DNA from 4 places in the Rhizobium laguerreae genome. Region 2 is predicted to be linked to each of the others. Evidence: predicted binding sites of a transcription regulator. Region 2 holds the regulator's gene; each other region holds the start of a gene.
The links. The regulator PhoB, encoded in region 2, activates phosphate uptake and scavenging genes when phosphate is short. The targets are predictions, from matches to a motif close to TGTCATNNANCTGTCAT.
Positions count from the first base shown of each region.

Region 1: phnG (phosphonate C-P lyase system protein PhnG) is a predicted target of PhoB. The motif match lies at 2,923-2,939, and genes of this name have one in related genera.
Region 3: HFO71_RS05775 (UDP-2,3-diacylglucosamine diphosphatase) is a predicted target of PhoB. The motif match lies at 5,712-5,728, and genes of this name have one in related genera.
Region 4: pehA (phosphoric/sulfuric ester hydrolase PehA) is a predicted target of PhoB. The motif match lies at 2,397-2,413, and genes of this name have one in related genera.

Region 1 covers NZ_JAAXQT010000006.1:268,784-276,265, forward strand. The annotation lists gene HFO71_RS20150 (ABC transporter ATP-binding protein) at 1-512, shown strand, start outside; gene dapB (4-hydroxy-tetrahydrodipicolinate reductase) at 528-1,352, shown strand; gene HFO71_RS20160 (2,3-bisphosphoglycerate-dependent phosphoglycerate mutase) at 1,374-2,009, shown strand; gene phnF (phosphonate metabolism transcriptional regulator PhnF) at 2,049-2,786, opposite strand; gene phnG (phosphonate C-P lyase system protein PhnG) at 3,010-3,486, shown strand; gene phnH (phosphonate C-P lyase system protein PhnH) at 3,486-4,094, shown strand; gene HFO71_RS20180 (carbon-phosphorus lyase complex subunit) at 4,099-5,205, shown strand; gene HFO71_RS20185 (alpha-D-ribose 1-methylphosphonate 5-phosphate C-P-lyase PhnJ) at 5,202-6,077, shown strand; gene phnK (phosphonate C-P lyase system protein PhnK) at 6,074-6,850, shown strand; gene phnL (phosphonate C-P lyase system protein PhnL) at 6,881-7,482, shown strand, end outside.
Region 2 covers NZ_JAAXQT010000002.1:122,109-129,590, reverse strand. The annotation lists gene HFO71_RS07520 (Hsp33 family molecular chaperone) at 1-741, opposite strand, end outside; gene argF (ornithine carbamoyltransferase) at 831-1,745, opposite strand; gene HFO71_RS07510 (aspartate aminotransferase family protein) at 1,794-2,993, opposite strand; gene HFO71_RS07505 (GcrA family cell cycle regulator) at 3,414-3,947, shown strand; gene phoB (phosphate regulon transcriptional regulator PhoB) at 4,270-4,953, opposite strand; gene phoU (phosphate signaling complex protein PhoU) at 5,087-5,800, opposite strand; gene pstB (phosphate ABC transporter ATP-binding protein PstB) at 5,845-6,660, opposite strand; gene pstA (phosphate ABC transporter permease PstA) at 6,676-7,482, opposite strand, start outside.
Region 3 covers NZ_JAAXQT010000001.1:1,169,899-1,177,380, reverse strand. The annotation lists gene HFO71_RS05800 (MlaD family protein) at 1-392, opposite strand, end outside; gene HFO71_RS05795 (ABC transporter ATP-binding protein) at 402-1,244, opposite strand; gene HFO71_RS05790 (ABC transporter permease) at 1,246-2,415, opposite strand; gene dgcA (N-acetyl-D-Glu racemase DgcA) at 2,518-3,501, shown strand; gene HFO71_RS05780 (MFS transporter) at 3,453-4,673, opposite strand; gene HFO71_RS05775 (UDP-2,3-diacylglucosamine diphosphatase) at 4,838-5,650, opposite strand; gene HFO71_RS05770 (histidine phosphatase family protein) at 5,914-6,663, shown strand; gene HFO71_RS05765 (efflux RND transporter permease subunit) at 6,729-7,482, opposite strand, start outside.
Region 4 covers NZ_JAAXQT010000011.1:128,351-135,832, forward strand. The annotation lists gene HFO71_RS29135 (nuclear transport factor 2 family protein) at 1-344, opposite strand, end outside; gene HFO71_RS29140 (alpha/beta hydrolase) at 365-1,327, opposite strand; gene HFO71_RS29145 (AraC family transcriptional regulator) at 1,455-2,240, opposite strand; gene pehA (phosphoric/sulfuric ester hydrolase PehA) at 2,530-4,074, shown strand; gene HFO71_RS29155 (ABC transporter substrate-binding protein) at 4,109-5,743, shown strand; gene HFO71_RS29160 (ABC transporter ATP-binding protein) at 5,930-6,937, shown strand; gene HFO71_RS29165 (ABC transporter ATP-binding protein) at 6,928-7,482, shown strand, end outside.

The sequences.
Region 1 (7,482 bases), on a different contig from region 2:
AGCTCGCCTATGTCTCGCAGCAGCCCTATCTGTTCGAGGGCACGATCCGCGACAATATACGCTATGGCCGGCCGGAAGCGACCGATGCCGAGGTGGAGGAGGCCGCCCGGCTTGCCTATGCGCATGACTTCATCTCGGCACAGCCGCAGGGTTACGAGACGCCGGTCGGCGAAAACGGCGTGACGCTTTCGGGCGGCCAGCGCCAGCGGCTGTCGATTGCCCGCGCCCTGGTGCGCAATGCGCCGATCCTGCTTCTCGACGAGGCGACCTCGGCCCTCGACACCGAATCCGAGGCGGCCGTGCAGAAAGCGCTTGACGAAGCGATGAGCGGACGCACCGTCGTCGTCATCGCCCACCGGCTTTCGACCGTGGTGCGCGCCGACAAGATCGTCGTCATGCAGCAGGGCCGTGTCGTCGAGGAAGGCAATCACGAGACGCTTGCGAAGGTCAGCGACGGTCTTTACGCTCGCCTCAACAACCTGCAGAGGCCTTCAGCCTCCGATTCAAACTGACCTGGTGAGACTGAGATGAGCGATGCTGCGATGAAACTGGTGGTGGTTGGCGCAGCCGGACGCATGGGGCAGACGCTGATCCGGCTCATCCATTCCATCGAAGCTGTCACGCTGCATGCCGCGGTCGAGCGCGCTGGCTCGCCCTTCGTCGGCAAGGATGCCGGCGAGATCGCCGGTCTCGGCCCGACCGGTGTCGTTATCGGCGACGATCCGCTCAACGCTTTTCTCGATGCCGAAGGCGTGCTCGACTTCACCTCGCCTGCCGCAACGGTGGAATTTTCAGGCCTTGCCGCACAGGCGCGCATCGTCCATGTCGTCGGCACGACCGGCTGTTCGGACGATGACAATGCCAGGATCGCCGCGGCGGCCCGCCATGCGCGCATCGTCAAGTCGGGCAATATGAGCCTCGGGGTCAATCTGCTCGGCGTGCTCGCGGAACAGGCAGCGCGTGCGCTTGATCCTATCGACTGGGATATCGAGATCCTGGAAATGCACCACAAGCACAAGGTGGACGCGCCTTCCGGCACAGCCCTTCTCCTCGGCGAGGCCGCAGCAAAAGGGCGCGGCATCGATCTTGCCTCGCAATCGGTCCGGGTGCGTGACGGCTATACGGGCGCCCGCGAGGCGGGCACGATCGGCTTTGCGACGCTGCGCGGCGGCTCCGTCATCGGCGAACATTCCGTGCTTTTTGCCGGAGAAGGCGAAATCGTCACCCTGTCGCACAGTGCGGCCGACCGCTCGATCTTTGCGCGCGGCGCCATCAAGGCGGCCCTTTGGGCGCGCGACAAGAAGCCGGGTCTCTATTCCATGCTCGACGTGCTCGGGCTTTCTTCCTCATAACGATACTACGGAGGCATATTCATGAGCGGTACCCTCGTCCTCGTTCGCCACGGCCAGAGTGACTGGAACCTGAAGAATCTCTTCACCGGCTGGAAGGATCCCGATCTGACGGAACTCGGCATCCAGGAAGCCAATACGGGCGGTGCGGCGCTCGCCGAATACGGGATCAAATTCGACGTCGCCTATACCTCGGTGCTGGTGCGTGCGCAGCACACGCTGAAGCTCATCCTCGACAAGGTCGGCCAGCCCGATCTCCTGACGATCCGCGACCAGGCGCTGAACGAGCGCGACTACGGCGATCTCTCCGGTCTCAACAAGGACGACGCGCGCGCCAAATGGGGCGAGGAACAGGTGCATATCTGGCGCCGCTCCTATGACGTGCCGCCTCCCGGCGGTGAAAGCCTGCGTGACACCGGCGCCCGGGTCTGGCCCTACTACCTCACGGAGATCCTGCCGCGCGTGCTCAGGGGCGAGAAGGTGCTGGTTGCCGCGCACGGCAATTCGCTGCGCTCGCTTGTCATGGTGCTCGACAAGCTGAGCAAAGAAGGTGTGCTCGCCCTCAACCTCGCGACCGGCGTGCCGATGGTCTACACGCTGAAGGCGGATTCCACCGTCGCGTCCAAGGAAGTGCTCGGCGACATGTCGGGCGCACATTGATCTCAGCTGATCTTTCCCCGCTTCGGCGGGGAAAGGCGCTCAGTTCTCGATGGTGAACTGTACCCGGTCGGCCGCGAAGCGGCTGATCGAATATTGCACCGGCACACCCTCAAGATCGGTATTCATCGCCTTGGCGATCAGCAGGATTGCGCCGGGGGTGAGTTCGAGGTCGGCCATATCGGCCGCACTCGCATGGGCGGCGGTCACTTCGGTGGTCGCGCGGACATAATCCGGTAGGCCGAGTTCGGCGAAAGCCTTGGTGATCGATTCGTGTCTGCGGTAGGCTTCGCCAATCCCGGCAAAACGTTCGGCGGGAAACCAGCTCGTCGCCTTTGAAACCGGCCGCCTGTCGGCATGGCGCAATGTTTCCAGCCGGATCACCTGTTCTCCCTGCTTCAGGCCCAGCCAGCCGGCGATCTCGGCACTCGCCTCCTCCTTCGCCTCATCGAGCAGAAGGCCGCGCATCTCACGCGCCTGATCGCCAATGCCGGCGGTAAAGCGCGTGCGCCTGGTGATTGGGAAATTCAGCCGCTCCTTGCGCTCGATCAGCGTGCCGCGACCTTGAACCGCACGGACGATCCCTTCCTGCGCCAGTGCCGCCAGCGCACTGCGCACCGTATGTCGGTTGACGCCGAATTGCAGCGCCAGGACCGTTTCCGGCGGCACCATGCCCGTTTCGTCATAGGCTCCGGTGCTGATCGCCTCGCGAATCCGATCGGCGATCTGGCGCCAGAGCGCCACGCCGGTTTGCCTTTGCACCTGCTTCAATCCCGCCATTCCGCCCCTGCCGTCCATTTAATTCCTTCTGCATAATTCGCTCCATCAATCGACTTCGATTTATGGAGCGAATTATGCAGGAATTCCGAGTGCTACAGCGTCCTTTGCGCGTCTGAAGACGCGCGGCGCTGTAGAATGTCACACGCTTGTCACGACATCGATTTAGAGCTAAGTGTATCTTGTATGGTTGTCTATATCAATAGACATTTTAGGGGAGGCGGCGATGATATCAGCGGACAGGACAGACGCTGCGTCACAGACGGCATCCGGGCGCAAACGCGCCGCCGATCTGCTGGCGCTGGCGGAACGCGGCGAACTCTTGGCGGTCTTTGATGCATTGCCGGAAAAGCCCGTTGCCCATCCGGTGCGCGGACCGGAAACCGGGCTGGTGATGGTGCGCGGACGCATCGGCGGCGGCGGCGCTCCCTTCAATCTCGGAGAAGTGACCGTGACGCGGGCGACGGTGCGGCTCGACTCGGGCGTGGTCGGCCATGCCCAGGCGCTCGGCACCGACCGTGAAAAAGCCAGGCTTGCGGCGATCTTCGACGCGCTCTGGCAGGAGGAAGCGACGAAGGGTTTCGTCGAACAGGCCCTGCTTTTACCGATCACTGAGCGGATCGCCGAAGCCGAACGCCGCAAGGCGGACGAGACGGCGGCAACCCGCGTCGATTTCTTCACCATGGTGCGGGGAGATAACTGATGGGCCTGAAGACAGAAGCTCTGACCGGCGGTTTTGCCGAGCCGGTCTTCCATGCCCAGAGCGGCTTCAAGATGCTGATGGACGGCATGGCCCGCCCCGGCACGATCCAGACCGTTCAGCCGGATGTCGCTCCGCCGGTCCCGCTCGGCATCGCCGCCGGTACGATCGCGTTGACGCTTTGCGACCACGACACGCCCGTCTGGCTTTCCCAGGGACTGGCGAGATCCGCCGTGCCGGAGTGGCTCGGCTTCCATACCGGCGCGCCGTTGACCACCGAAAAGGCCGAAGCGCGCTTTGCCTTCACCGAGGCCGGCACCGCGCTTTCCTCCTTCGGCCTCTTTGCATCCGGCACGCAGGAATATCCCGACCGCTCGACGACCCTCATCATCGAGCTCGCCGAACTCGAGGGTGGCCGCCGGCTGGCGCTGATGGGTCCGGGCATCCAGAGCGTGACGGAGATCGCGCCAATCGGCCTGCCGGAGACCTTCATGCGGCTCTGGACCGAGAACCGCGCACTCTTTCCGCGCGGCGTCGACATCGTGCTGACGGCGGGCAAGCGTTTCCTCTGCCTGCCGCGCACCACCAAGATCACAGCAACGGAGATCTGAGCTGATGTATGTTGCCGTCAAGGGTGGCGAGGCCGCCATCGCCAATGCCCATCGCCTGCTCGCCGACCGCCGCCGCGGCGACCGTTCGCTGCCGGCGATCGGCATCGAACAGATCGTGGCGCAGCTGGCACTCGCCGTCGACCGCGTTATGGCCGAAGCCTCGCTTTTCGACCGCACGCTCGCAGCCCTTGCCATCCGCCAATCGCGCGGCGACATGATCGAGGCGATTTTCCTGCTGCGCGCCTACCGCACGACGCTGCCGCGTTTCGGCTATTCAAAGCCGCTCGACACGGCTGACATGACGATCGAACGCCGCATCTCGGCGACCTACAAGGATCTGCCGGGCGGCCAGCTTCTTGGGCCCACCTTCGACTATACCCACCGCCTGCTCGATCCCTCGCTGCTTTCGGACGAGGCGGTCGAGACGCCCGCTCAGCGCGCCGCCGAGACCGGCCGCGTCATGCGCGTCTCCGAAATCCTCGGCGAAGAAGGCCTGATCGAGGCTGACGGCGACATGCCGGAAGATCATAAGATCGGCGACCTGACCCGCGAGCCGATGGAATTCCCGATGACCCGGGATCTCCGCCTGCAGGCGCTTGCCCGCGGCGACGAGGGCTTCCTGCTGGCGCTCGGTTATTCTACCCAGCGCGGCTATGGCCGCAATCACCCCTTCACCGGTGAAATCCGCATCGGCGACGTCGAGGTGGAATTCGACGTGCCGGAACTCGGTTTTGCCGTCTCGCTCGGCACCATCCAGATCACCGAATGCCAGATGGTCAACCAGTTCAAGGGTTCGGCCAAGGCGCCGCCGCAATTTACCCGCGGCTACGGCCTCGTCTTCGGCCAGAGTGAGCGCAAGGCGATGGCGATGTCGCTGGTCGACCGGGCGCTTCGCGCCGAAGAGCTCGGCGAGGATATTACCGCGCCGGCACAGGACGAGGAATTCGTCATCTCGCACTCCGACAACGTCCAGGCGACGGGCTTCGTCGAGCACCTGAAGCTTCCGCATTATGTGGACTTCCAGGCCGAACTCGATCTCGTCCGCCGCATGCGCCGCGAATTCGAAGCCGCCCGCAACGGTGGCGAAGACATGAAGGAAGCCGCCGAATGACCGATCTGGCCAGCTACAACTTCGCCTATCTCGACGAACAGACCAAGCGGATGATCCGCCGCGCCATCCTGAAGGCGATCGCCATTCCGGGTTACCAGGTGCCCTTCGCCTCGCGCGAAATGCCGATGCCCTATGGCTGGGGCACCGGCGGCGTGCAGGTGACGGCCTCGATCATCGGACCGGATGACGTGCTGAAGGTCATCGACCAGGGCGCCGACGACACGACCAACGCCGTTTCCATCCGCGCCTTCTTCCAGAAGGTCGCCAATGTCGCGGTGACGACGCATACCAAGGATGCGACGATCATCCAGACGCGCCACCGCATTCCCGAGGAAAAGCTTAGGGTGGGACAGGTGCTCGTCTACCAGGTGCCGATCCCCGAGCCGCTGCGCTTCCTCGAGCCGCGCGAGACCGAAACGCGCAAGATGCATGCGCTCGAAGAATACGGCCTCATGCATGTGAAGCTCTACGAGGACATCGCCCATAACGGCCGTATCTCGCGGACTTACGCCTATCCGGTGAAGGTCCACGGCCGCTATGTCATGGACCCGTCGCCGACGCCGAAATTCGACAATCCGAAGATGCATATGTCGGACGCGCTGCAGCTCTTCGGCGCCGGACGCGAGAAGCGCATTTATGCGGTTCCGCCCTATACCGACGTCGTCAGCCTGGATTTCGAGGACTATCCCTTCGATATCCAGCGCTTCGACAAGCCCTGCGCCCTTTGCGGCGCCGAGGATGTCTATCTCGACGAAGTCGTTCTCGACGACAAGGGCGGGCGCATGTTCGTCTGCTCCGACACCGATCATTGCGAAGACCGCCGCGCACACGGACATGCCGGCGAGATGCTGGCCCGGGAGGCTGCAGAATGAGCGAGACCCCGCTTCTCAAAGTCCATGACGTTTCGAAATTCTACGGCAACCGCATCGGCTGCCGCGACGTCTCCTTCGAACTCTGGCCCGGCGAAGTGCTCGCCATCGTCGGTGAATCCGGCTCCGGCAAGACGACGCTGCTCAACTGCCTCTCCACCCGGCTGCTGCCGAGCACCGGCAGCGTCGAATATCACATGCGCGACGGCAGCTACCGCGACCTCTATCGCATGAACGAGGCCGAGCGGCGTTTCCTAATGCGCACCGACTGGGGCTTCGTGCACCAGAACCCGGCCGACGGCCTGCGCATGACCGTCTCTGCCGGCGCCAATGTCGGCGAACGGCTGATGGCGATCGGCGACCGGCACTATGGCAAGATCCGCGCCTCAGCGATTGACTGGCTCGAACGCGTCGAGATCGACGCCGACCGCATCGACGACCAGCCGCGGGCCTTTTCCGGCGGCATGCGTCAGCGCCTGCAGATCGCCCGCAACCTCGTCACCGGCCCGCGGCTCGTCTTCATGGACGAGCCGACCGGCGGCCTCGACGTCTCGGTGCAGGCGCGCCTGCTCGATCTCGTGCGCGGCCTCGTCAACGATCTCGGTCTCTCGGCCATCATCGTCACCCACGATCTCGCCGTCGCCCGCCTGCTCTCGCACCGGATGATGGTGATGAAGGACGGCTACGTCATTGAACACGGGCTCACCGACCGCGTGCTCGACGACCCGCGCGAACCCTATACGCAGCTGCTCGTCTCCTCGATCCTGCAGGTCTGAACGCACGGCTCGAAACCAAGGAAGAAAAAAATGGCAACGCCCCTCGTCGTTTCCGAAGTCTCGAAGAGCTTCACCATGCATCTGCGCGACGGCATCGAGCTACCTGTCGTCTCCGATGTCGCCTTCTCCGTCGCATCGGGCGAATGCGTCGTGCTCGGTGGCCCATCGGGCATCGGCAAGAGCTCGCTGCTCAAGATGATCTACGGCAATTACGCCGTCGACACCGGCCAGATCCTCATCCGCCACGACGGACGTATCGTCGATCTCGCCTCCACCGATCCGCGCACCGTGCTCAACGTCCGCCGCAATACACTCGGTTATGTCAGCCAGTTCCTGCGCACCGTGCCGCGCGTCGCGGCGATCGACGTGGTTGCCGAACCGCTGGTGGCACGCGGCGAGGACGCCGTCACGGCACGGGAAAAGGCGGGCGCCCTGCTTGCCAGACTCAACCTGCCGGAAACGCTCTGGCAGCTTCCGCCCGCCACCTTCTCCGGCGGCGAGCAGCAACGCGTCAATATCGCGCGCGGCTTCATCACCGAGCACACGATCCTGCTTCTCGACGAGCCCACAGCCTCGCTCGATGCCAGGAACCGTGCCGTCGTCGTCGGCATGATCGCGGAAAAGAAGAAGGC
Region 2 (7,482 bases):
TTCATCGGCGTCGATGGTCTCGACCAGCGAACGGGCTTCGAGCCAGGCATCGTCCTCGCCATGCGGGCGGCTGCCGGTGTCGCCGTCGCCGCCGTGCAGATCCGGCTGGCGCATGCGCTCCGGCGCTTCCGGCAGGAACTGGGCGACGAGGCCGCCAGCCCGCCAACGATGGCGCGGCTTGCCGGCATCGTCGCGATCGAAGAGCTCGGCCGCGGCAAGACGGACGCGCGTCGGGATCTGTTCCGACTGGCGGAAATAGACGCCGGCAATTTCTTCCAGCGTAGTGCCGTCGAGCGCGACAATGCCTTGGTAGGGCTGGCTGAACTTGCCCTGGTCGATGGTGAAGGCGAGAATGCCTTTGCCGAGCAGTTGCTCCGGCTCGGTTTCGCCTGACTCGATCGCCTTGTTGAGCAGCGCCTGATCGAAACGGGCATAGGCGCGGACGTTTTCCGGCGTCGAGAAATCGGCGACGAGAAGATCGACCGGGCCGTCGCCCTTGGTCTGCACCGTGAACTTGCCGTCGAACTTCAGCGAGGTGCCGAGCAGCACCGTCAGCACGACGACTTCGGCAAGCAGCCGGGCAACGGGTGCGGGATAATGATGGCGCTCGAGGATCGCATCGAGCATAGGGCCGAGCTGGACGGCGCGGCCGCGCACATCCAGCCCCTCCACCTGGAAAGGGACGACATGGTCATCGCCGGCGAAATCGAACTGGCCGAGGGCGGCTGCAGCTTCTGCCATGGCTTTCACTCCTAGTTTCCGAGCGATGGGCCAGCGTGCCCTTCGCTCGCGCGGTCGCGAGTTTGTGACTCGCGACGTCCGATTATGGTTCAGATCGCGCCCAGGCACCAAGCAAGAATCGACTTCTGCGCATGAAGACGGTTTTCCGCCTCATCGAAGACTACGGATTGCGGACCGTCGATCACTTCGTCTGTCACTTCCTCACCGCGATGAGCGGGCAGGCAATGCATGAACAATGCATCATTGCCGGCTTTCGCCATCAAGGCCGCGTTGACCTGATAAGGCTGGAAGACATTGTGACCCCGGGCCCGATGTTCCTGATTCATGGAGACCCAGGTATCGGTCACCACGCAATCGACGCCGGCGACCGCACGGTCGGCATCATGGCAAAGCATGATTTCGGCGCCCTCATTGCGGGCCCAGTTCAGATAGTGATCCTTTGGCTCCGAGCCAAGGGGCACGGCCATGTTCATGCGATAGCCGAAACGCGCGGCACCCTCGACCAGCGAATGCAGCACATTGTTGCCGTCGCCGGTCCAGGCGATGGTCTTGCCCTTGATCGGGCCGCGATGCTCTTCGAAGGTCATGATATCGGCCATGATCTGGCAGGGATGGGTGTCATCCGTCAGCGCATTGATCACGGGCACGGTCGCATGCTGGGCAAGCTCCAGCAGCCTGGAATGCTCGGTGGTGCGGATCATGATCGCATCGACATAGCGCGACAGCACCTTGGCGGTGTCGCCGATCGTCTCGGCGCGGCCGAGCTGCATCTCGGTGCCGGACAGGAACAGCGTTTCGCCGCCGAGCTGGCGCATGCCGACGTCGAAGGAGACGCGGGTGCGCGTCGACGGCTTCTCGAAGATCATCGCCAGCATCTTGCCCGCGAGCGGCTTGTCGCCCGTGCCTGCCTTGAAGGCCTGCTTGCGGGTGAGCGCATCGTTCATGATCGTTCTGAGATCGGCGGATGTGACCGCCGAAAGATCGAGGAAGTGTTTAGGGCTCATATCGTCTACTTACCTGTACCTGTGCTGCGCCCGAAGGCGGCAATTTCTTCAAGCCGTCTTCTTAACCTTGGAAGCGCGGATCCTCTCGGCGGCGCGCTCGACGCGGGCAAGGCCCTCGCGGGCTTCCTCGGCGGTGACCACAAGCGGCGGAAGAAGGCGGATGACGTTGTCGCCGGCGGGCACGCCGAGCAGATGGGCGGCGCGGATCGCCTGCAGCAGTTCGGCTGAGGGAACGGCAGCCTTGATGCCGAGCAAAAGCCCCTCGCCGCGCACGTCTTCGATCACATCGGGATAACGATCCTTCAGCGAGGCGAGACCCTGGCGGAAGACGAGTGCTACGTCGCGCACCTGCTGGAGGAAGCCATCGGCAAGGATGATGTCGAGCACGGCGCTGCCGACGGCCATGGCAAGCGGATTGCCGCCATAGGTCGAGCCATGCGTGCCGGCCTTCATGCCGGAGGCGGCCTCTGATGTGGCAAGGCAGGCGCCGAGCGGGAAACCGCCGCCGATGCCCTTCGCGACAGCCATGATGTCGGGGGTGACGCCCGACCATTCATGAGCGAAGAGCTTGCCGGTGCGGCCGACGCCGGTCTGGACCTCGTCGAGAATCAGCAGCAGGCCGTTGTCGTCGCAGAGCTGGCGAAGCGCCTTCATGAACTCAGGCGTGGCGGGACGGACGCCGCCCTCGCCCTGCACGGGCTCGATGAGGATGCCAGCCGTCGCCTCGGTGATCGCGGCGCGGACCGCTTCGATGTCGCCGAAAGCCACCTGATCGAAACCTGGCGCCTTGGGGCCGAAGCCTTCGAGATATTTCTCCTGGCCGCCGGCGGCGATCGTCGCCAGCGTCCGTCCGTGGAAGGCGCCTTCGAAGGTGATGATATGGAAGCGCTCGGGATGGCCCTTGGAAAACTGATAGCGGCGCGCCGTCTTGATTGCGCATTCGAGCGCCTCGGCGCCTGAATTGGTGAAGAACACCTTGTCGGCGAAGGTGGCGTCCGTCAGGCGCTTTGCCAGACGCTCCTGGCCGGGGATCTCATAGATGTTCGACAGGTGCCAGACCTTGTCGGCCTGCTCCTTCAATGCGCCGACCACATGCGGATTGCTGTGGCCGACTGACGTGACGGCGACGCCGGCGCCGAAATCGAGATATCGCTCGCCGCTTTCGGTGATCAGCCACACGCCCTCGCCTCGCTCGAACCGCAGCGGGGCACGAGAATAGGTGTCATAAAGCGGCGCGGCTTCAGCCATGGCGCGATCTCCATCAAAGTTGCCGGGCAATGACTCCGGCTAAGGAAACCAGGCCCGAAAAATCAAAAATGCCGCCTTGCGGCGGCGAGTGGCACTATTTCCTTTTCGCGCTGCAATGTCAACAAAACGGCGCCCTTAGCGTATGCAGCAAGGGTGTACAGCGGCATTTTCAGTCATCAACAGGCATTATTGCAGAAATGACACGCAGGGGCAGCAAGTTGGGGAAAACTACGAATTCGATTCATCCGGATTCATGCGACTCTTGTCACGGAGTCAGCCTCACACTAGGTTAAAGATCAATTACTAGACTGCATGCGGCGGAACTAGTCACCAAAATTGATCAAGCGTTTCTTGTTTCGGAGCTCCCGGGACAACGGTGAGGGATTCTGCCATCACCAACGCAAAAGGTGGAGACAGGGCATGAACTGGACAGACGAGCGGGTCGAGAAACTCAAGAAGCTTTGGGCCGAAGGACTGAGCGCCAGCCAGATTGCTGCGCAGCTCGGTGGGGTCAGCAGAAACGCGGTCATCGGCAAAGTGCACCGGCTGTGCCTTCCCGGCCGTGCCAAGGCCGGCGGCACCAACACCGCGGCGCGAACGCCGAAGCGCAACACATCGGCGCCGCGCGCACCGAACTACGCCTCCCGGATCACGACCCGCACCGTCACCCGCCAGCAGGGCGCGACGATGCTGAAGGAAGAGATCGAGATCGAAACGATCGAGGAAATGGAATACGTGCCGAGGGGCAACGTGGTGGTGCCGATTTCGCGCCGCCTCGGCCTGACGGAACTGACCGAACGCACCTGCAAGTGGCCAGTCGGCGATCCGCTGAAGGACGACTTCCATTTCTGCGGCTGCGAATCCCCCGACAATTCGCCTTATTGCGGCTATCACCAGAAACTCGCCTACCAGCCGGTGAATGAACGCCGCCGGGCAGCGGCGCGGGCCAGCTGAACGAGCGAACATCGTTTAGAATGCAGAAAGCGGGCCGAGTGGCCCGTTTTTTTATGCGAGTGGATGGAAGCGCTTATTGCGGGATGGCTGCCCCTCACCCTAACTCTCTCCCCGTAAACGGGGCGAGGGGACGTGCCACAGGAGAGGTGGAGGACGGGGAACGGAGACGTCGCAGCGGGTCCCTTCGCCCCGCGAGCGGGGAGAAGGTGGCGGCAGCCGGATGAGGGGCGGTCTATCGCCGCGAACCGGACAGCAGCGGGACAAGCCCGAGCACGACGAAAAAATCGTCGGTCGACTCTGTCAGTAACCAGAACGGAAGCCCTCAGGCTTCCATCGAATAACCGGCGCCGCGGACGGTGCGGATGACGTCTTGCATGTTGGAGAAATTCAGCGCCTTGCGCAGACGGCCGACATGGACGTCGACGGTGCGCTCGTCGACATAGATATCGTGGCCCCAGACGCCATCGAGAAGCTGCGAGCGGGAGAACACCCGGCCCGGCGACGACATCAGGAATTCCAGCAGGCGGAATTCGGTGGGGCCGAGGCGGACTTCGCGGCTCTTGCGATGGACGCGATGGGTTTCGCGGTCGAGCTCGATATCGCCGCATTTCAGCACCGTCGACAGCACCTCGGGACGGGCGCGGCGCAGCATCGCCTTGACGCGGGCAACGAGTTCCGGGGTCGAGAAGGGCTTGACGACATAATCGTCGGCACCCGTCGACAATCCGCGGACGCGCTCGCTCTCCTCGCCGCGCGCCGTCAGCATGATAATCGGCAGGCGCTCGGTCTCGGGCCGCATGCGCAGGCGCCGGCAGAGCTCGATGCCGGAGACACCGGGCAGCATCCAATCGAGGATGAGAAGATCGGGCGTGCGCTCCTGAAGCCTCATCTCGGCTTCGTCGCCACGAAGGATGGTATCGACCTCGAAGCCTTCCGCTTCGAGATTGTAGCGAAGAAGCACGCTGAGGGCTTCCTCGTCTTCAACAACTGCAACTCTCGGGATCATGCGTGTCGGTCTCCTCGCGCATCATCCTTAAATCAGGGGTGATTTAAGCAATTCATCCTGCGCAAATTCAGAAATTGGCTGCGACCTCTTTGCGCGCCCGGACGGGCGCGCACGCAACTAACTATGCGGGCGGTTATTCCGTGACCGCGCCTACGGTGTTGGCGCTGTCGTCCTTCGGACGATCGCCTTCCGGCTGTGCGCCTGTCGTCATGTAAAAGATCGTCTCGGCGATGTTGGTGGCATGGTCGCCGATGCGCTCGATATTCTTGGCGCAGAAGAGAAGATGCGTGCAGCTGGTGATGTTGCGCGGATCCTCCATCATATAGGTCAGGAGTTCGCGAAACAGCGAGGTGTACATCGCGTCGATCTCGTTGTCGCGTTCACGGATCGCATTCGCCTTGTCGGCTGAACGATTGGTGTAGACATCGAGTACTTCCTTGAGCTGGACGAGCGCCAGCTCGGACAGATGCTCGAGGCCGCGGGCGAGCTTACGGGGAACGCCAGTGCTTTGGACGGCGATGACGCGCTTGGCGGTGTTCTTGCCGAGGTCGCCGACGCGTTCGAGATCGGCGGCGATGCGGATCGAACCCATGATTTCACGCAGGTCCGAGGCCATCGGCTGACGGCGGGCGATGGTGACGATCGCCTTGTCGCCGATTTCGCGTTCGGCGTGATCGAGGATCACATCGTCGGAGATGACCTTCTGCGCCAGTGCGGTATCGCCGTTGACGAGGGCGCGGACGGCTTCGCTGACCATCTGCTCGGCCAGGCCGCCCATTTCGGAAATCCGCCTGGACAGGAACTTCAAATCATCATCGTAGGCAGAAAAAATATGTGTCGATGCCATGGGGCTTTATCCTCGAATAACGGGAAGGCTTGGTGTCGCCAAAATCAACCGAAGCGACCCATGATGTAGTCCTGGGTGCGCGGATCGTCGGGATTGGTGAACATCTTGTCGGTGTCGTTCTCCTCGACGAGATTGCCGAGGTGGAACATTGCGGTGCGCTGCGAGACACGCGCGGCCTGCTGCATGGAGTGGGTGACGATGACGATCGTGTAGTTCTCGCGCAACTCGTGGATCAGTTCCTCGACCTTGGCGGTGGCGATCGGGTCGAGCGCCGAGCAGGGCTCGTCCATCAGGATGACTTCAGGGCTGACGGCGACGGCACGCGCAATGCAGAGGCGCTGCTGCTGACCGCCCGACAGGCCGGTGCCGGATTCGTGCACGCGGTCCTTGACCTCGTTCCAGAGGCCGGCGCGCTGCAGGCTGGTTTCGACGATCTGGTCGAGATCGGCCTTCGACTTGGCAAGGCCATGGATGCGCGGGCCGTAGGAGACGTTTTCATAGATCGTCTTCGGGAACGGGTTCGGCTTCTGGAAGACCATGCCGACGCGGGCGCGAAGTTCGACGACGTCAATATCGGGATCATAGACATCGTCGGTATCAAGCGTGATCTTGCCGGTGACGCGGCAGCCGTCGATCGTATCGTTCATGCGGTTGAGGCACCGCAGGAAGGTCGACTTGCCGCAGCCGGACGGGCCGATCAGAGCGGTTACGGTGTTTTCGCGGACGTTCAGGTTCACATCGAAAAGCGCGCGCTTCTCGCCGTAGTATACCGAGACATCCTTTCCGATCATCTTATAAGGGACGTTGCTCATCTTCTGATCCAGCGCCTTTTCAACTGCAGCTTCCGTCAACATATTCATGATGTTTAACTCCGTTTACCAGCGGCGCTCGAAGCGACGACGCAAGAGGATGGCGCCCATGTTCATGACGATCAGGAACAGGAGCAGGACTATGATGGCACCCGAAGTACGCTCAACGAAGGCACGTTCTGCCTCGTTGGCCCACATATAGACCTGTACGGGCAGAGCCGTCGAGGGATCGAGCGGTGTCGTCGGCGCATTGGCGACGAAGGCGACCATGCCGATCAGGAGCAGCGGCGCGGTTTCGCCGAGCGCGTGCGCCAGGCCGATGATCGTGCCGGTCAGGATGCCCGGCATGGCGAGCGGCAGCACATGGTGGAACACCATCTGCATCTTCGAAGCGCCAAGGCCGAGCGCTGCGGCGCGGATCGACGGCGGCACGGCGCGCAGTGCCGCACGCGTCGCGATGATGATCGTCGGCAGGGTCATCAGCGTCAGCACCAGGCCGCCGACCAGCGAGGCCGAGCGCGGCAGGCCGATGAAATTGATGAAGACGGAAAGACCGAGCAGACCGTAGACGATCGAAGGCACCGCGGCGAGGTTGTTGATGTTGACCTCGATCAGGTCCGTCAGCTTGTTCTTCGGCGCGAACTCCTCGAGATAGATCGAGGCGGCGACGCCGATCGGCAGAGCGAGCACGAGGACGATCAGCATCAGGTAGAGCGAGCCGATCAGGGCGACGCCAAGGCCTGCGGCCTCCGGACGGCTGGAATTGCCGTTGACGAAGAGGCCGGTGTTGAACTGCTTGTGGAGAGCGCCGCTCGCCTTCAGCTCGTTCATCCAGCCGACCTGCTTGTCGTTGACCTTGCGGTTCTTCTCATC
Region 3 (7,482 bases), on a different contig from region 2:
TTATTGTCGATCGCATGCTGGAGGATGCTTTCCTCGCCCTTGCGGCCGCCCGAGAGTTCGATATAGGCAGCCCCGGTCAAACCCTGGATTTCAAGGGCTGCCTTGGTGGAGGGGTAGATCGGCGCATCGGTACGGACCTGGGTGAAGGCCAGCGAATATTGCGGATCGTCGGCATCGATCGACAGCGTCTGCACCGAGCCGATCTGGATGCCGTTGAAGCGCACCGGCGAACCGACGCTGAGGCCGTTGGCCGAGCCCGGAATACGAACGATCAACTCCGTCATCGGGCCGCCTCGGCCATATTCGGCCATCCAGTAGACGAAGCCGAAGGCCGCCGCGATCACCAGCACCGTGAAAAAACCGACAATCGTGTAATTGGCTTTGGTTTCCATCTTATCCGGTCACTTCCCGCTGCTGCCGTGCCGCGCGCCATCGTCCTGCGGCACGATCGACCGCGCCCGTTTGCCCTTGAAATAGGCCTGCACCCACGGATCGTCATAGGCCAGCATATCGTCGATCGTGCCTTCCACCATTACCCGCTTCTTTCCGAGCACGGCAATACGGTCGCAGACCGAAAACAGGCTGTCGAGGTCGTGCGTGACCATATACACGGTCAGTCCCAGACTATCGCGCAGGTTGGCGATCAGTTCGTCGAATTCAGCCGCGCCGATCGGGTCGAGACCCGAAGTCGGTTCGTCCAGGAAGACGAGCTCCGGATCGAGCGCCAGCGCGCGGGCAAGGGCGGCACGCTTGATCATGCCGCCTGACAGTTCGGACGGGTATTTGTCGGCGGCGTCGGCCGCAAGCCCGACCATGCGGATCTTCAGATGCGCCAGTTCGTCCATCAGCGAGCGCGGCAGGTCGAGATATTCGCGCATCGGCACCTGGATGTTCTCCTTGACCGTCAGCGACGAGAACAGTGCTCCCTGCTGGAACAGCACGCCGAGCCGCATGTCGAGCGCGTTGCGCTGCGGCTCGTCGAGCTCGTCGAAATCCTGGCCGAGGATCTTGATCGTGCCGGAGCGGCGCGGCAGCAGCCTGAGCACGGTGCGCATCAACACCGATTTGCCGGTGCCAGACGCGCCGACGAAACCGAGGATCTCGCCGCGGTAGATATTGAGGTTCAGATTGTCGAGCACGACCTTGGAGCCGAAGCCGACGGTGACGTCGCGCGCCGACAGCACAATGTCCCTTTCGTCCTTGTCTTCCGTATCGATCGGTTTCTCGTCCACGCGGTCCGCCATGCTAAAAGTCGATCGCTGCATAGAACATCGCAAAAAGCCCGTCCATCAGGATGACGACGAAAATCGCCTTGACCACCGCGGCCGTCACGTGCTGGCCGAGCGACTCCGCGCTGCCGCCGACCTTCAGCCCCTCGACAGCGGCAACGATGCCGATGACCAGCGCCATGAACGGCGCCTTGATCATGCCTGAGAGCACCGTCGACAGTGTCACCGCCTCGTGCAGGCGCGACAGGAAATTGGCGAAGGTGATGCCGGAATAGCCCCAGGCGACAGCGGCAGCCCCGCCCAGCGAAGCGAAATTCGCCAGCACCGTCAAAAGCGGCAGCGCAATCGTCAACGCCACCAGCCGCGGGAAGATCAGCACGCCGATCGGGTTCAGCCCCATCACCTTCAGCGCGTCGATCTCCTCGCGCATCTTCATCGAACCGATTTCGGCGGTGATGGCACTGCCCGAACGGCCGGCGATCATGATCGAGGTCAGAAGCACGCCGATTTCGCGCAATTGCAGGATGCCGACGAGATCGACGACGAAAACCTCAGCGCCGAAATAGCGCAGCTGAAAGGCGCCCTGCTGGGCGATGATCGCCCCGATCAGAAACGACATCAACAGAATGATCGGAACGGCGCGAACGCCCATATGGTCGATCTGGTTGACGATGGACGCCGGCGAAACGCCACTGCCGCGGCCGAACTTCATCTGCGCGCCGCGCACCGCCGAGCCGAGGATATACATGGCGGCAGCGAAATTGTCCCAGACCTCATAGGTCATTTTGCCGATCGGCGCGAGGATGCGCGCGGCAAGCGAGACTTTCTCCGTCTGCTCCGGCTCGGGCTTGGCCGGCTCCTCGGAAAACATCTCCAGCATTTCGTCGATATGCGGGTTGGTGCCTTCGAAGCGAACCGCCCGCCCGCCCGCCTCTTCCTGTTTCTTCAGCCGGCACAGCAGCCAGATGCCGGCTGTGTCGATCTCCGATATGTCCGAGAGGTCTACCGTCAGGTCGCCGGTCTTCTTCTGCAGGAGCTTTTCGAAATCGCGCAGCACCAGATGGATGTAGGCGCTGCGCCAATTTCCCTGAAGACGCACACGCTGTCCCGAGCCATCAGCCTGGTCGTTCACATCAAGTGAGGCGGCGTTGCGATTCTCGGCGTTCAAGATACTTGTGTCTTTCAAGGCTTACAGCGACATTGCCGAATCGCGAAGCAGATCGTTCGTCGCCCGGCGCGTCAATATACAGAAGCACCGTGCAATTTCCATGCTCGCAGGAGAGCAATAATGCCGCGTACCCTCGATATCCAGATGAATTCCTTTCCGATTGCCGGGACCTTCACCATCTCGCGCGGGGCAAAGACCGAAGCCGAGGTCATCACCTGCACGCTTGTCGAAGAGGGTGCGCAGGGGCTTGGCGAATGCGTGCCTTATCGCCGTTATGGCGAGACCATGCAGAGCGTTTTCGCCCAGATCGAAGCGGCGCGACCGTTGATCGAGGCCGGCATCTCGCGCCGCGACCTGCTGTCGGCCATGCCGCCGGGTGCGGCCCGCAACGCCGTCGATTGCGCCCTCTGGGATCTTGAGGCGAAGCGGACGGGAGACAGCGTCGCCGCCCGCCTCGGCCTTTCCGCTCCGCAGCCGCTCACCACCGCCATCACCATCTCGCTCGGTGAGCCGGAGGTGATGGCCGCCCGGGCGCGCGAGCATGCCGGCCGTGCCCTGCTGAAGGTCAAGGTCGGCACTGGCGACGATGAAAGCCGCATCCGCGCCGTCCGCGCCGCCGCGCCCGATGCCGAAATCATCCTCGACGCCAATGAAGGCTGGCCCGAAGCGGAGTTGGAGCGTCATCTCCATATCGCCGCAGAAGCAGGCATCGCCCTCGTCGAGCAGCCGCTGCCGGCCGGCCGCGATGGGCTGCTCGCCGAAATCCGCCGCCCGCTCCTCGTCTGCGCCGATGAGAGTGTCCACCACACCGGCGATCTCGCAAGCCTTGCCGACCGCTACGACGCGATCAACATCAAGCTCGACAAGACCGGCGGCCTGACGGAGGCGCTGTCGATGAAGGCCGAGGCTGAACGGATTGGATTCAGCATCATGATCGGCTGCATGGTCGGCACCTCGCTTGCCATGGCGCCCGCCGTTCTGCTCGCCCAGAATGCCGATTTCGTCGATCTCGATGGCCCGCTATTACTTGCCCGCGACCGCGAACCCGGCCTGCGCTACGCAGCCTCCCTGGTCTTTCCGCCCGAAAGCACCCTCTGGGGCTGAAGGTAATAGGCTGAGATGACGAGGCCGAGGCCGACGAACGCCACCACGGCCATGACGTAATAGCTGACGACGCCGAGCCAGGCGTAGAGATAACCCGACGCCAGGGTCATCAGCGCCATCGCCATGCCGACATAGAAGAAATAGGCGCCCTGCGCCGAGGATTCCTGCGTCTCCTGCACCGTCGCCACGATCCGCCGCTGCACGCCGGTATGCACGAAGGCGTAGGTGAAGCCGTGGAAACATTGCAGCAGGAAGAAACCGGCAAAGCCCGTATTCATCGGAAACAGGATCCAGCGGCAGACGCTGATGGCGCAGCCGAAGCGGATCAGCGTCCAGGCGTCGAAGCGACGGCTGAGGCGCTTCGACAGGAAGAACACCGTCACTTCCGAAGCGACGCCGGCGCTCCAGAGCAGGCCGACCTCGGTACCGGAAAAACCGAGGTGATGCCAGTAGATCGAGGAGAAGGCGTTGAGCACCGCATGGCTCGATTGCTGGATGGCGACGCCGATCAAGAGCAGCAGCAGATGCGGCTCCCGCAGGCCGCTGCCGGTGGCGGCCGGAAGATCGATCGGCTGGCCTCGCCGCCGCGTCGGCCCGATGCGCGGGCAGAAGATCGCCATGACCACGGTCATGATGAAGCCGAACATCATGATCGGCAGCACCATCCCCCCGCCCCACCGGTTGATGAGTTGGCCACCAATCAGCGTCGAAACGATGAAAGCAATCGAACCCCAGACCCGCATCGATCCGTAATCGAGACCCCAGCGGCGAACGCCAGATATGACGATCGATTCGACGACCGGCACATAGGGCGCGAAGGTGGCGCCCTGCAGCGTAAAGACGATGAAGACAGGCCAGAAAGTCGTCGTCCAGTAGAGTGCTACTGCCGTCAGCAGCGACAGGCTGCCTGACCAGAGCAGTACGTCGGCGCGCTCCTTCATCCGGTCGGCGATCATGGCGACAACAGGCGCCACCAACACGCGCACCACCATCGGAACGGCCAGGATCACACCGATTTCGTGGTCGCTGAAGCTGTGGCCCGCAAGCCAGACGGGGAAGAACGGCAGGACGATGCCGTTGACGAGCAGCGGCGCGCAATAGGAAAGCGCACTGAGCAGCCGGAAGCGCGGCGGCGCTCCCTCACCCGTCGGGGAATTTTGAGCGGGAATCATGGGTGGACCTGAAGGAAACTCGTCGTTGTCCTAACACACCACCCTGGAGGCGACTATTGCGAGAAGTAGCCGTCCTGAAACGTTTTAGAAAATAAATAGGGCCTGTCGCCTGACGGTAACGGCTAAATTCGATGGAGCCAGGCGCGGATGCGCCGGCGCCAAAATCAGGCGGCTTGCGGGGCCAGTTCGCCCTCGTCATGCATTTCGATAGCGGCAAGTGCCGGCACACTGCTGGCGAGCGCCCGCCAGGTGATCAGTTCGAAGGTGCCATCCTCGTGCTCGGCGACTGCCGTGCAGCTTTCCACCCAATCGCCGGTGTTGATGTAGCGGATGCCGTCCATATCCTGGATGATGGCATGATGGATATGTCCGCAGATCACGCCATCGGCGCCATGCTTGCGGGCTTCCTCGGCCACGACGCGCTCGAATTCGCCGATGAAGTTGACGGCATGCTTGACCTGGAGCTTCGCCCAGGCCGAGAACGACCAGTAGGGCATGCCGAGCCGGCGGCGCACTGCCGCAAGGATGATATTGATGCGGATCGCAGTGTCATAGGCCCAGTCGCCGAGATAGGCGAGCAGTCGCGCATTGCGGACGACAACGTCGAACTCGTCACCATGCAGGATCAGGTATTTCTTGCCGTCGGCGCCGTCATGCATCATGCGCTCGACGACCTCGATGCCGCCGAAATGCATGCCCGGGAAGGCGCGCAGGAATTCGTCGTGATTGCCGGGAATATAGACGACGCGCGTGCCCTTGCGCGCCTTGCGCAACAGCTTCTGGACGACGTCGTTGCAGACCTGCGGCCAGTACCAGCTGCGCTTCAGGCGCCAGCCGTCGACGATGTCGCCGACGAGCACGATCGTATCGGCCTCGTGGTGACGCAGGAAATCCAAGAGGAAGTCGGCCTTCGCGGCCTTCGAGCCGAGATGGACATCGGAAATGAAGAGCGTGCGGAAATGTCTGGGTTCCATCATGTCTTTCACGAGCTACCGCTCATGTCCCATCTTTCATCTAGCCTTCCAAAACCAGACTCGTGTTTCAGGAAGATGACAAGGTGTGGAAAAGCCCTGCAAACCCGATCATCCCGCGCTGGCAGAATGCCTGTCGCCGCGCTGGCAGAATGCCTGTCGCCGCGCGGCCGCATGGCCGTCGCTGCCAGGCCTGCCGGCCATGTTGCCCTGCGCATTCAGGACGTTCATGATGGCGGCGATTCATATCCGACAATGCGGGATGGCTGATGCGTCTTTTTCTCGTTCGCCATGGCGAATCCCTCGGCAATATCAACGAACAGGCCTACCGCCAATTCGGCGATCACAATGTGCCGCTGACGCGGTGGGGCCATCGGCAGGCTCTCGAAGCAGGCAGCGTGATCGCCTCCTATCTCAAGGCATTGCCGAGCGCGCGTTTCGGCAAGCTGCATATCTGGTACTCGCCCTTTCTCAGGACCCGGCAGAGCAAGGATGCGCTGCTCGAAGCCCTGCCGGAAAGCTTCGTCGGCGATATCAGGGAGGATTATCTGCTGCGCGAGCAGGATTTCGGTCTCTTCACCGAAATCTACGACCACGCCGAACAGAAGCAGAAGTTTCCCGAGGAGTTCGAAAAATGGGCAAGGCTGCGCAGCAACAGCGGCAAGTTCTACGCACGGCCGCCGGATGGCGAAAGCCGGGCGGATGTGGCGCAGCGGGTGCGCCTATTCCTCCAGACCGTCATGCACGACGCCGAAAATAGCGACCACAACCTCGTGATCGTCGGTCATGGCGTCACCAATCGGGCGGTCGAAATGAACTTCCTGCACCGCCCTGTCGAGTGGTTCGAGCGCTCCGACAATCCTGGAAACGCCGATATCACCCTGATCGAGGGGACGCGCTCGCAAGGATACGAGTCAATCCTGCTGCACCAGGCTGCCGACCGGCAGCCGGGACAGGAAGGCGAACTGCGCGATGCCTATGGCGCCGACGTGACGATCACGCCGAAGCCGACTGCATAATTCCTGAAATCGGGCCGGCGCAAAGGTGCGGCGGGTTGCGCAAGGCAACCCGCCAACTCTTCACCTCAGGTCGGCGACGTGACGGTTGCCGGCTCCTGCCCGGCCGGCGCCTCCTCGTTCACAGTCTCCGGCCGCTTCGTCCTCAAGAGACGCAGCACGAAGACGAAGAAGACGGGAACGAAGAAGATCGCCAGCACCGTCGCCGAGATCATGCCGCCGAGCACGCCCGTGCCGATGGCATTCTGGCTCGCCGCGCTTGGCCCGGTGGCGATCGCCAGAGGCACCACGCCCAAAGTGAAGGCGAGCGAGGTCATGATGATCGGCCGGAAGCGCAGACGGGCGCCTTCGATCGCGGCATCCATCAGCGACTTGCCCTCGGCAAAACCGTCCTTGGCGAATTCCACGATCAGGATGGCGTTCTTCGCCGACAGTCCGATGATCGCGATCAGGCCGACCTTGAAGTAGATGTCGTTGGACATGTCGCGGCTCACCACCGCGAGCACGCAGCCGATGACGCCAAGCGGCACGACCAGCATCACCGACAACGGGATGGACCAGCTCTCGTAAAGCCCCGACAGCAGCAGGAAGACGAAGAGAATGCTGAGGCCGAACAGGAACGGCGCCTGCGATCCCGATCTCAACTCCTCCAGCGACTGGCCGGTCCATTCGAAGCCGAAGCCATCGGGAAGTTCCGAGGCCAGCCGCTCCATTTCGACAATCGCCGCCCCCGACGAATATCCCGGCGCCGGAGCGCCAGAGATGCGCACGGAAGGGTAGCCGTTATAACCGACGATCTGCGCCGGCCCCTTCTGCCATTCG
Region 4 (7,482 bases), on a different contig from region 2:
TCGGCCTCGGCCACCGCTGTCGGGCCGGCACTTTCGATGATGGCGTGGTTGCTGACGAGATGCAGCGTGCGATCGAAGCCCGGCAGAAAGGCAGACCATTGCCGGATGACGGCTTCGGCCGGCTGGGTGGTCGGCTCGCCGCCCCAGAGGCCGGTATAATCCAGCGTCACCGTGTCGGCGAAGGCGCCGCGCACGCGGTCCCACTGGTGGCGGTCGGCGCCAGCGGCAATGTCGGTAATGGTATCGATGATGGCCGCGCGGTCGTCGGCATCGATCGATTCGGCACTGGCGGTGAATGACGCCAGCAAGACGCCGGCGGCAGCTGTGAGCATGAGGGTTTTCATGGTCACCTCCTTGTCAGGTATCAGGAGCCTTTGTTGATCCGTTCGAAATGCGCAGCCGCGGCATCGGTCGCCCGCGTGACATGCTGGGGATTGTCGTAGAAGTCGAACTGGGTGACGCCGTCGAGCCAGATCTCGGATGCATCACCATGAAGGCGCGCCAAAAAGGCATGTGTGCCTTGCGGAACGGGGGCCGCTTCCGAGTGGACGATCAGCGTCGGTTTGTCGAGGCGGTCACCGGTGGCAACCGAGTCATAGGTCAGCCATGGCTCCCAGGAGGCGAGATTGAACTTGTTGTCATATTGCGGGATGAGGCCGCGAGTGGGCTCGGTATAATAGGGGATCTGGTACATCAGCGTCGTGCTGTCATTGGCGCTTGCGGCAACGATCATCCGGGGCTGGCCGTTGCGCTCGGCTTCCTCAGCCTCGCGGGATATGGCGATCGGCCTGGAGACACCGTCCGCACTGCCATAGATCCGCTCGACGATCGCCTTGTCATGCAGCCACGGCGCAACCAGCGATATGGCGGTGAAATCGGGATTGCCCGAAGCCGCCGCCGCCATATAACCGGCGGAGGCGCAGATGCCGAGACCGGCGATCTTGCCGGCGTCGATTTCCGGCAGCGTCGTCATGTAGTCGGCCGCCGCTACGATATCGTCGGTCTTGGCCGCCGGATCCTCCTTGAAGCGGATATTGCCGCTGGACTGGCCCCAGCCGCGGAAATCGAAGGCGAGGGCAATGAAGCCGCGCTCGGCCATCTCCTCCGCGTAAAGGCCGGACATCTGCTCCTTGATCGAGGTCCAGGCGCCAGTCACCAGAACGCCGGGGCGCTTTTCGCCCGGCTTGTAGTCGGCCGGGAGATAGAGCGTGCCGGCAAGCGTCACTCCCTCGTTCTGGAAGGAGACGGGACGGGTCTCGATGCCAGCCGCAAAGGCCGTCGAATGGAGCAGGGCTGCTCCAATTGCAGAAAGGGTCGATAGTCTCATCGAAGGTCTCCTCGCCGTCACCGCCAGTTTCATGAGGTACGAGGAGGAGTTTCGCAGCATCGGCGCGCAGGCGCCGGAGCGATACTTGGCATTTGTTATGTGTTTATTGTCATTCTGGGTCGGAGCGCTATCTTCTGCGAAACGCTGCCGGCGTGAGCCCTGTACTGCGCCTGAAATGCCGACCGAAGCGGGACACGTCGTCATAACCCACGCGGATGGCGACGGCAGCAACCGGAACGCCCGTGGTCCTGAGCAGCACCTTGGCCCGTTCCATTCGCTCACGGATGACATATTGTAGCGGCGACGTGCCGAGCGCAGCGGTGAAGATGCGCACGAAATGGAACCGGCTCATTGCCGCCTCGGAAGCCATGTCGTCAAGGGAAAGATCCTCGGTGAGATTGTCGTGGATATATGCCAGTGCACGGCGCAGCCGCCGGTCCTCGACCCCAATGGATGACAGCGGGGCAGGCGAGAGCAGCTGGGCCAAATGTGCTGCAACCGCAAGGTTCATCGTATCGCGATAGAGGGATTGCGGTGCATCCCGAAGAGAGGCCGCGTGACGAACGAATTGAACCAGCAGCGGATCGAGGCTGCCGACGACGGGATTGAAGACGGCCCTGTCGAAACCGACATCCTTGAGCAAGGCATCCGACAGATCCACCCTCAGAAACGAGAGCTCATCGTCATATTCGCAGGTGCCCGACGAACCGGCCGGCAGAATCCAGCCGTCGCCGGCACGCAGCGGCACGACCCGCTTACGATCGGAACCGACGGCGATGCGGTGCCGGTCCTGATCAACCAGAAATAAGCCGATGGCCAGCCGGGGAATCGCGAACGCACCACCGCCAGCAGGCAGATCCAGCCTGCCCGCCGTCAACCAGTCTCCGCTCGAAACTCCTCGCGGTCCGCTCATGGGACAAATCTAATTTGTCACGCCGGGAATTCAACCATGCAGATTTCGGCTGTCTTGGCGTCGGAAAGCAACTGTTATTAGCCGGAAGACGAAGAAAGCCCGATAGCGAGAGCCGGGGAGCCGCCTCACGCGGTGAACGGCTGTTGTGTCGCAAGTATTACAATCTTATGACGCTCATGGAATAAAAGCGAAGAAAGCCACGATCCGTTTAATGTCATGGAACTTTGAAAAAGTGGTCATCGCGCTGAAATAATCGCGGTTCAAACAGCCCCGCACAAGTGGGGGCTCCATGCGAAAGAAAAACGTTCTACTCATCGTCGTTGACCAATGGCGAGCCGATTTCGTTCCGCACGTTCTGCGTGACGACGGGAAAATCGATTTCCTGAAGACGCCTAATCTCGACCGGCTCTGCCGCGAGGGCGTGACCTTCAGGAACCATGTGACGACCTGCGTTCCCTGCGGTCCGGCCCGCGCGAGCCTGCTTACCGGCCTCTATCTGATGAACCATCGCGCCGTGCAGAACACGGTGCCGCTCGACCAGCGCCACCTCAACCTCGGCAAGGCGTTGCGCGGCGTCGGCTACGATCCGGCGCTGATCGGCTATACGACGACGGTGCCGGATCCGCGCACCACTTCGCCGAACGATCCGCGCTTCACGGTGCTCGGCGACATGATGGACGGTTTCCGTTCGGTCGGCGCCTTCGAGCCTAATATGGAGGGTTATTTCGGCTGGGTGGCACAGAACGGCTTTGAGCTGCCGGAGCATCGTCCTGATATCTGGCTGCCCGAGGGCGAGGACGCCGTTGCCGGCGCCACCGACCGTCCGTCACGCATCCCAAAGGAATTTTCGGACTCGACCTTCTTCACCGAGCGGGCGCTGACCTATCTCAAGGGTCGCGACGGCAAGCCCTTCTTCCTGCATCTCGGTTATTACCGGCCGCATCCGCCCTTCGTCGCCTCCGCTCCCTATCACGCCATGTACCGGCCGGAAGACATGCCGGCGCCGATCCGCGCGGCCAGCCCGGATATCGAGGCTGCACAACATCCGCTGATGAAATTCTATGTCGACAGCATCCGCCGCGGCTCCTTCTTCCAAGGCGCCGAAGGGTCGGGCGCAACGCTCAACGAAGCGGAACTGCGCCAGATGCGGGCGACCTATTGCGGCCTGATCACCGAGGTCGACGATTGCCTTGGCCGAGTCTTCGACTATCTCGACGACACCGGACAGTGGGACGATACGCTGATCATCTTCACCAGCGACCACGGCGAGCAGCTCGGCGATCATCACCTGCTCGGCAAGATCGGCTACAACGATCCGAGCTTCCGCATTCCGCTCGTCATCAAGGACGCCGGCGAAAATGCCCGCGCCGGCGCGATCGAAAGCGGCTTCACCGAGAGCATCGACGTCATGCCGACCATTCTCGACTGGCTCGGCGGAAAGATCCCGCACGCCTGTGACGGCCTGTCGCTGCTGCCTTTCCTGAGCGAGGGCCGGCCGCAGGATTGGCGCACCGAATTGCACTACGAGTACGACTTCCGCGACGTCTATTATTCCGAGCCGCAAAGTTTTCTCGGCCTCAGCATGAACGATTGCAGCCTCTGCGTCATCCAGGACGAGCGATACAAATACGTTCATTTCGCAGCGCTACCGCCGCTGTTCTTCGATCTGCAGCACGATCCGAACGAATTCACCAATCTCGCCGACGACCCGGCCTATGCCGCGCTCGTGCGGGACTATGCGCAGAAGGCGCTCTCCTGGCGCCTGAAACATGCCGACAGAACCCTGACCCATTATCGCTCCGGCCCAGAGGGCCTGAGCGAACGCAGCCATTGATCCGATCCACCAGAGAACCCAAGGAGATATTCCCATGGTCACCTTCACCCGTCGCGGTGCTCTCGGCCTTGCCACCGGCGTCGCCAGCTCGCTGATCCTGCCGCGCTTTTCCATCGCCCAGGCCGACAATCGTCCTTCAATCACCATCGCCGTACAGAAGATCTCGAACTCGAACACGCTGGATACCTTGCGCGAACAGTCGAATGTCGGCCAGCGCATCTTCAATTCGTCGCTCTGGGAAAGCCTGATCGGCCTCGACTGGCTCGGCAACCTCTCGGCCGTTCCGTCGCTCGCCACTGAATGGCGCCGTATCGACGACAAGACCGTCGAGCTGAAACTGCGCCAGGGCGTCAAATTCCACAATGGCGACGAGATGACTGCCGAAGACGTCGCCTTCTCCTTCAGCAAGGAACGCATGTTCGGCGATACGCAGCCGAGCGCCGGCAAGACGATCTTCGTCACCGAAAAGAACCCGCTCGGCCGCGAAAGCAAGGAACTGCCGGTCGAAATTCCGGCCGTCGCCCGCCGTATCTGGCCGGCCCTGCTCGGCATCGAAATCGTCGACAAATACACCGTCCGCTTCGTCAACGGTTCGCCTGACGTGACGATGGAAGGCCGCATCTCCGTTGCCGCCAGCGCCATCGCCAACCGCCGCAGCTGGGATGAGGCCAAGAGCTATCTCGACTGGGCCCGCGCACCGATCACTACCGGTCCCTACCGCGTCGCCGAATTCAAGCCGGACACCTACCTGATCTACGAAGCGCATGACGAGTATTGGGGCGGCCGTCCTCCGGTGAAGCAGATCCGCTTCGTCGAAGTTCCGGAAGTCGCCTCGCGCGTCAACGGCCTGCTGTCCGGCGAATATCATCTCGCCAGCGACATCCCGCCGGACCAGATCGAAGGCATCGAAAAGAATGCTGCCTTCGAAGTCCAGGGCGGTATCATCACCAACCACCGCCTGACTGTGTTCGATAAGACCCATGCCCAGCTCGGCAACCCGCTGGTTCGCCGCGCCTTCACGCATGCCATCGACCGACAGGCGATCGTCGACTCGCTCTGGGCAGGCCGCACCCGCGTTCCGGCCGGCCTGCAGTGGGATTTCTATGGCGACATGATGGTCAAGGATTGGACCGTGCCGGAATATAATCCTGATCTCGCCCGCCAGCTCCTTAAGGAAGCCAACTACAAGGGCGATCCGATCCCGTATCGCCTGCTCAACAACTACTATACCAACCAGACCCCGACGGCGCAGATCCTCGTCGAAATGTGGGCGCAGGTCGGCCTCAACGTGCAGATCGAGATGAAGGAAAACTGGCAGCAGATCCTCGAAAAGACGCCGACGCGTGCCGTCCGCGACTGGTCGAACTCCGCAAGTTTCCCCGATCCGGTTTCCTCGATCGTCGCCCAGCACGGTCCGAACGGCCAGCAGCAGCAGGTTGGCGAATGGACCAACGCCGAGATGAACACGCTGTCGACCTTCCTCGAGACCAGCACCGATCGCGCCAAGCGTCATGACGCTTTCGCCCGCATGCTGCAGATCTGCGAGCGCGAAGACCCCGCCTATACCGTTCTCCACCAGAACGCCGTCTTCACCGCCAAGTCGAAGTCGATCAATTGGAAGGCCGCATCGGCCTTCGCCATGGACTTCCGCCAGGGCAACTGGTCCTGATCAAGACCTGACGACATCAGCGAGCCGGGGGAAACCCTGGCTCGCTGCCATTTGGTGCACCGGCTACCCGGAAACCAGGCAAGCCCGACAGGCACGAGCATGATGCCGAAAAGTGTGAGCGGTTTTCGGCATCATGCTCTCATTCGGATCTGGCTGCCGGCGGGAATGCAAGAAAGAGAGGCTGAAATGCCATTGGTCGAAATTTCCAATTTGAAGGTCGCTTTCAGCGGTATCGAAGTCCTGCACGGCGTCGATCTGGCGATCGAGAAGGGCGAGGCGGTGGGTCTCGTCGGCGAATCCGGCTGCGGCAAGTCGGTCACCTGGCTGGCGGCACTCGGGCTCCTGCCTGGAAAGGCTTCCGTCTCAGGCAGCGTGCGTCTCGGCAGCGATCAGCTGATCGGCGCGTCGCGTACGAAGCTCGAAAGCATTCGCGGCGGCCGCATCGCCATGATCTTCCAGGATCCGTCGAGCTCGCTCAACCCGGTCATCCACGCCGGGCGCCAGATCGCCGAAGCCGTCGAACTGCACCGCGGCCTGACCGGTAGGGCCGCCCGCAACGAGGCCGTCCGCCTGATGGAAATGGTCGGCATTCCCGACGCCGTGCGCCGTTTCGACAATTTCCCGCATGAATTTTCCGGTGGCCAGAACCAGCGGTTGATGATCGCCATGGCGCTCGCCGGCAATCCTGATCTGCTGATAGCCGATGAGCCGACGACGGCGCTGGACGCGACGATCCAGGCGCAGATCCTCGATCTGCTGATTTCGATCCGCGAGGAAACCGGCATGGCGATCGTCTTCATCAGTCATGATCTCGGCGCGGTGTCGCAGATCTGCGAACGCGTCTGCGTCATGTATGCCGGCAACATCGTCGAGAAATGCCCGACGGAATCGTTGTTCCGGTCGCCACGCCATCCCTATACGCGCGGGCTATTCGATGCCATTCCGCGTATCGATGCCGGCCGCGACCGGCTGGTACCGATCCCCGGCACCGTGCCGCAGCCCGGCCGGATGCCCGGCGGCTGCGCCTTTGCGCCGCGTTGCGGCCATGCCTCGGAACTCTGTCATAACAAGGTGCCGCCGCTCCTCGCGCTTGACGACGACCGTGCGACCGCCTGCTTCCATCCGCTCAGTGACGGCGCCACCGCATCGAAGCCGAACCTCATGCAGGTCCAGCAGGGAGTGGCATGGGCATGAGCGAACCTCAGCTGATCGAAGCGAACGACCTCGTCAAGACCTATACGATGCGCCGCGGCGTCTTCGGAAAGCCGAGCCATGTCCGGGCGGTCGACGGCGTTTCGCTGTCGGTCGCGCCGAAGACGACGCTCGGCATCGTCGGTGAATCCGGCTCAGGAAAATCGACGATGGGCCGGCTGCTGCTCGGGCTCGAAGCTCCGACAGAGGGCAGCGTTCGCTTCGACGGGGAGGCGATGCCGGCACTCAGAACGCCGCGCTGGCGTAGCCTGAGGGCGCGCATGCAACTCGTCTTCCAGGATCCGCTGGCAGCCCTTGACCGGCGCATCTCGATCGGCGTTCAGATCGGCGAACCACTTGCCATCCATGCCGTCGGAAGCGAGGAGGAGCGGCGCGAACGTGTCGATGAACTGCTTGTCGCTGTCGGTCTTCGCCGCGATCAGGCGGAGCGTTATCCGCATGAGCTTTCGGGCGGTCAGCGCCAGCGCGTCGTCATTGCACGCGCTATCGCCACCAATCCGGAGCTTCTGGTCTGCGACGAGCCGGTC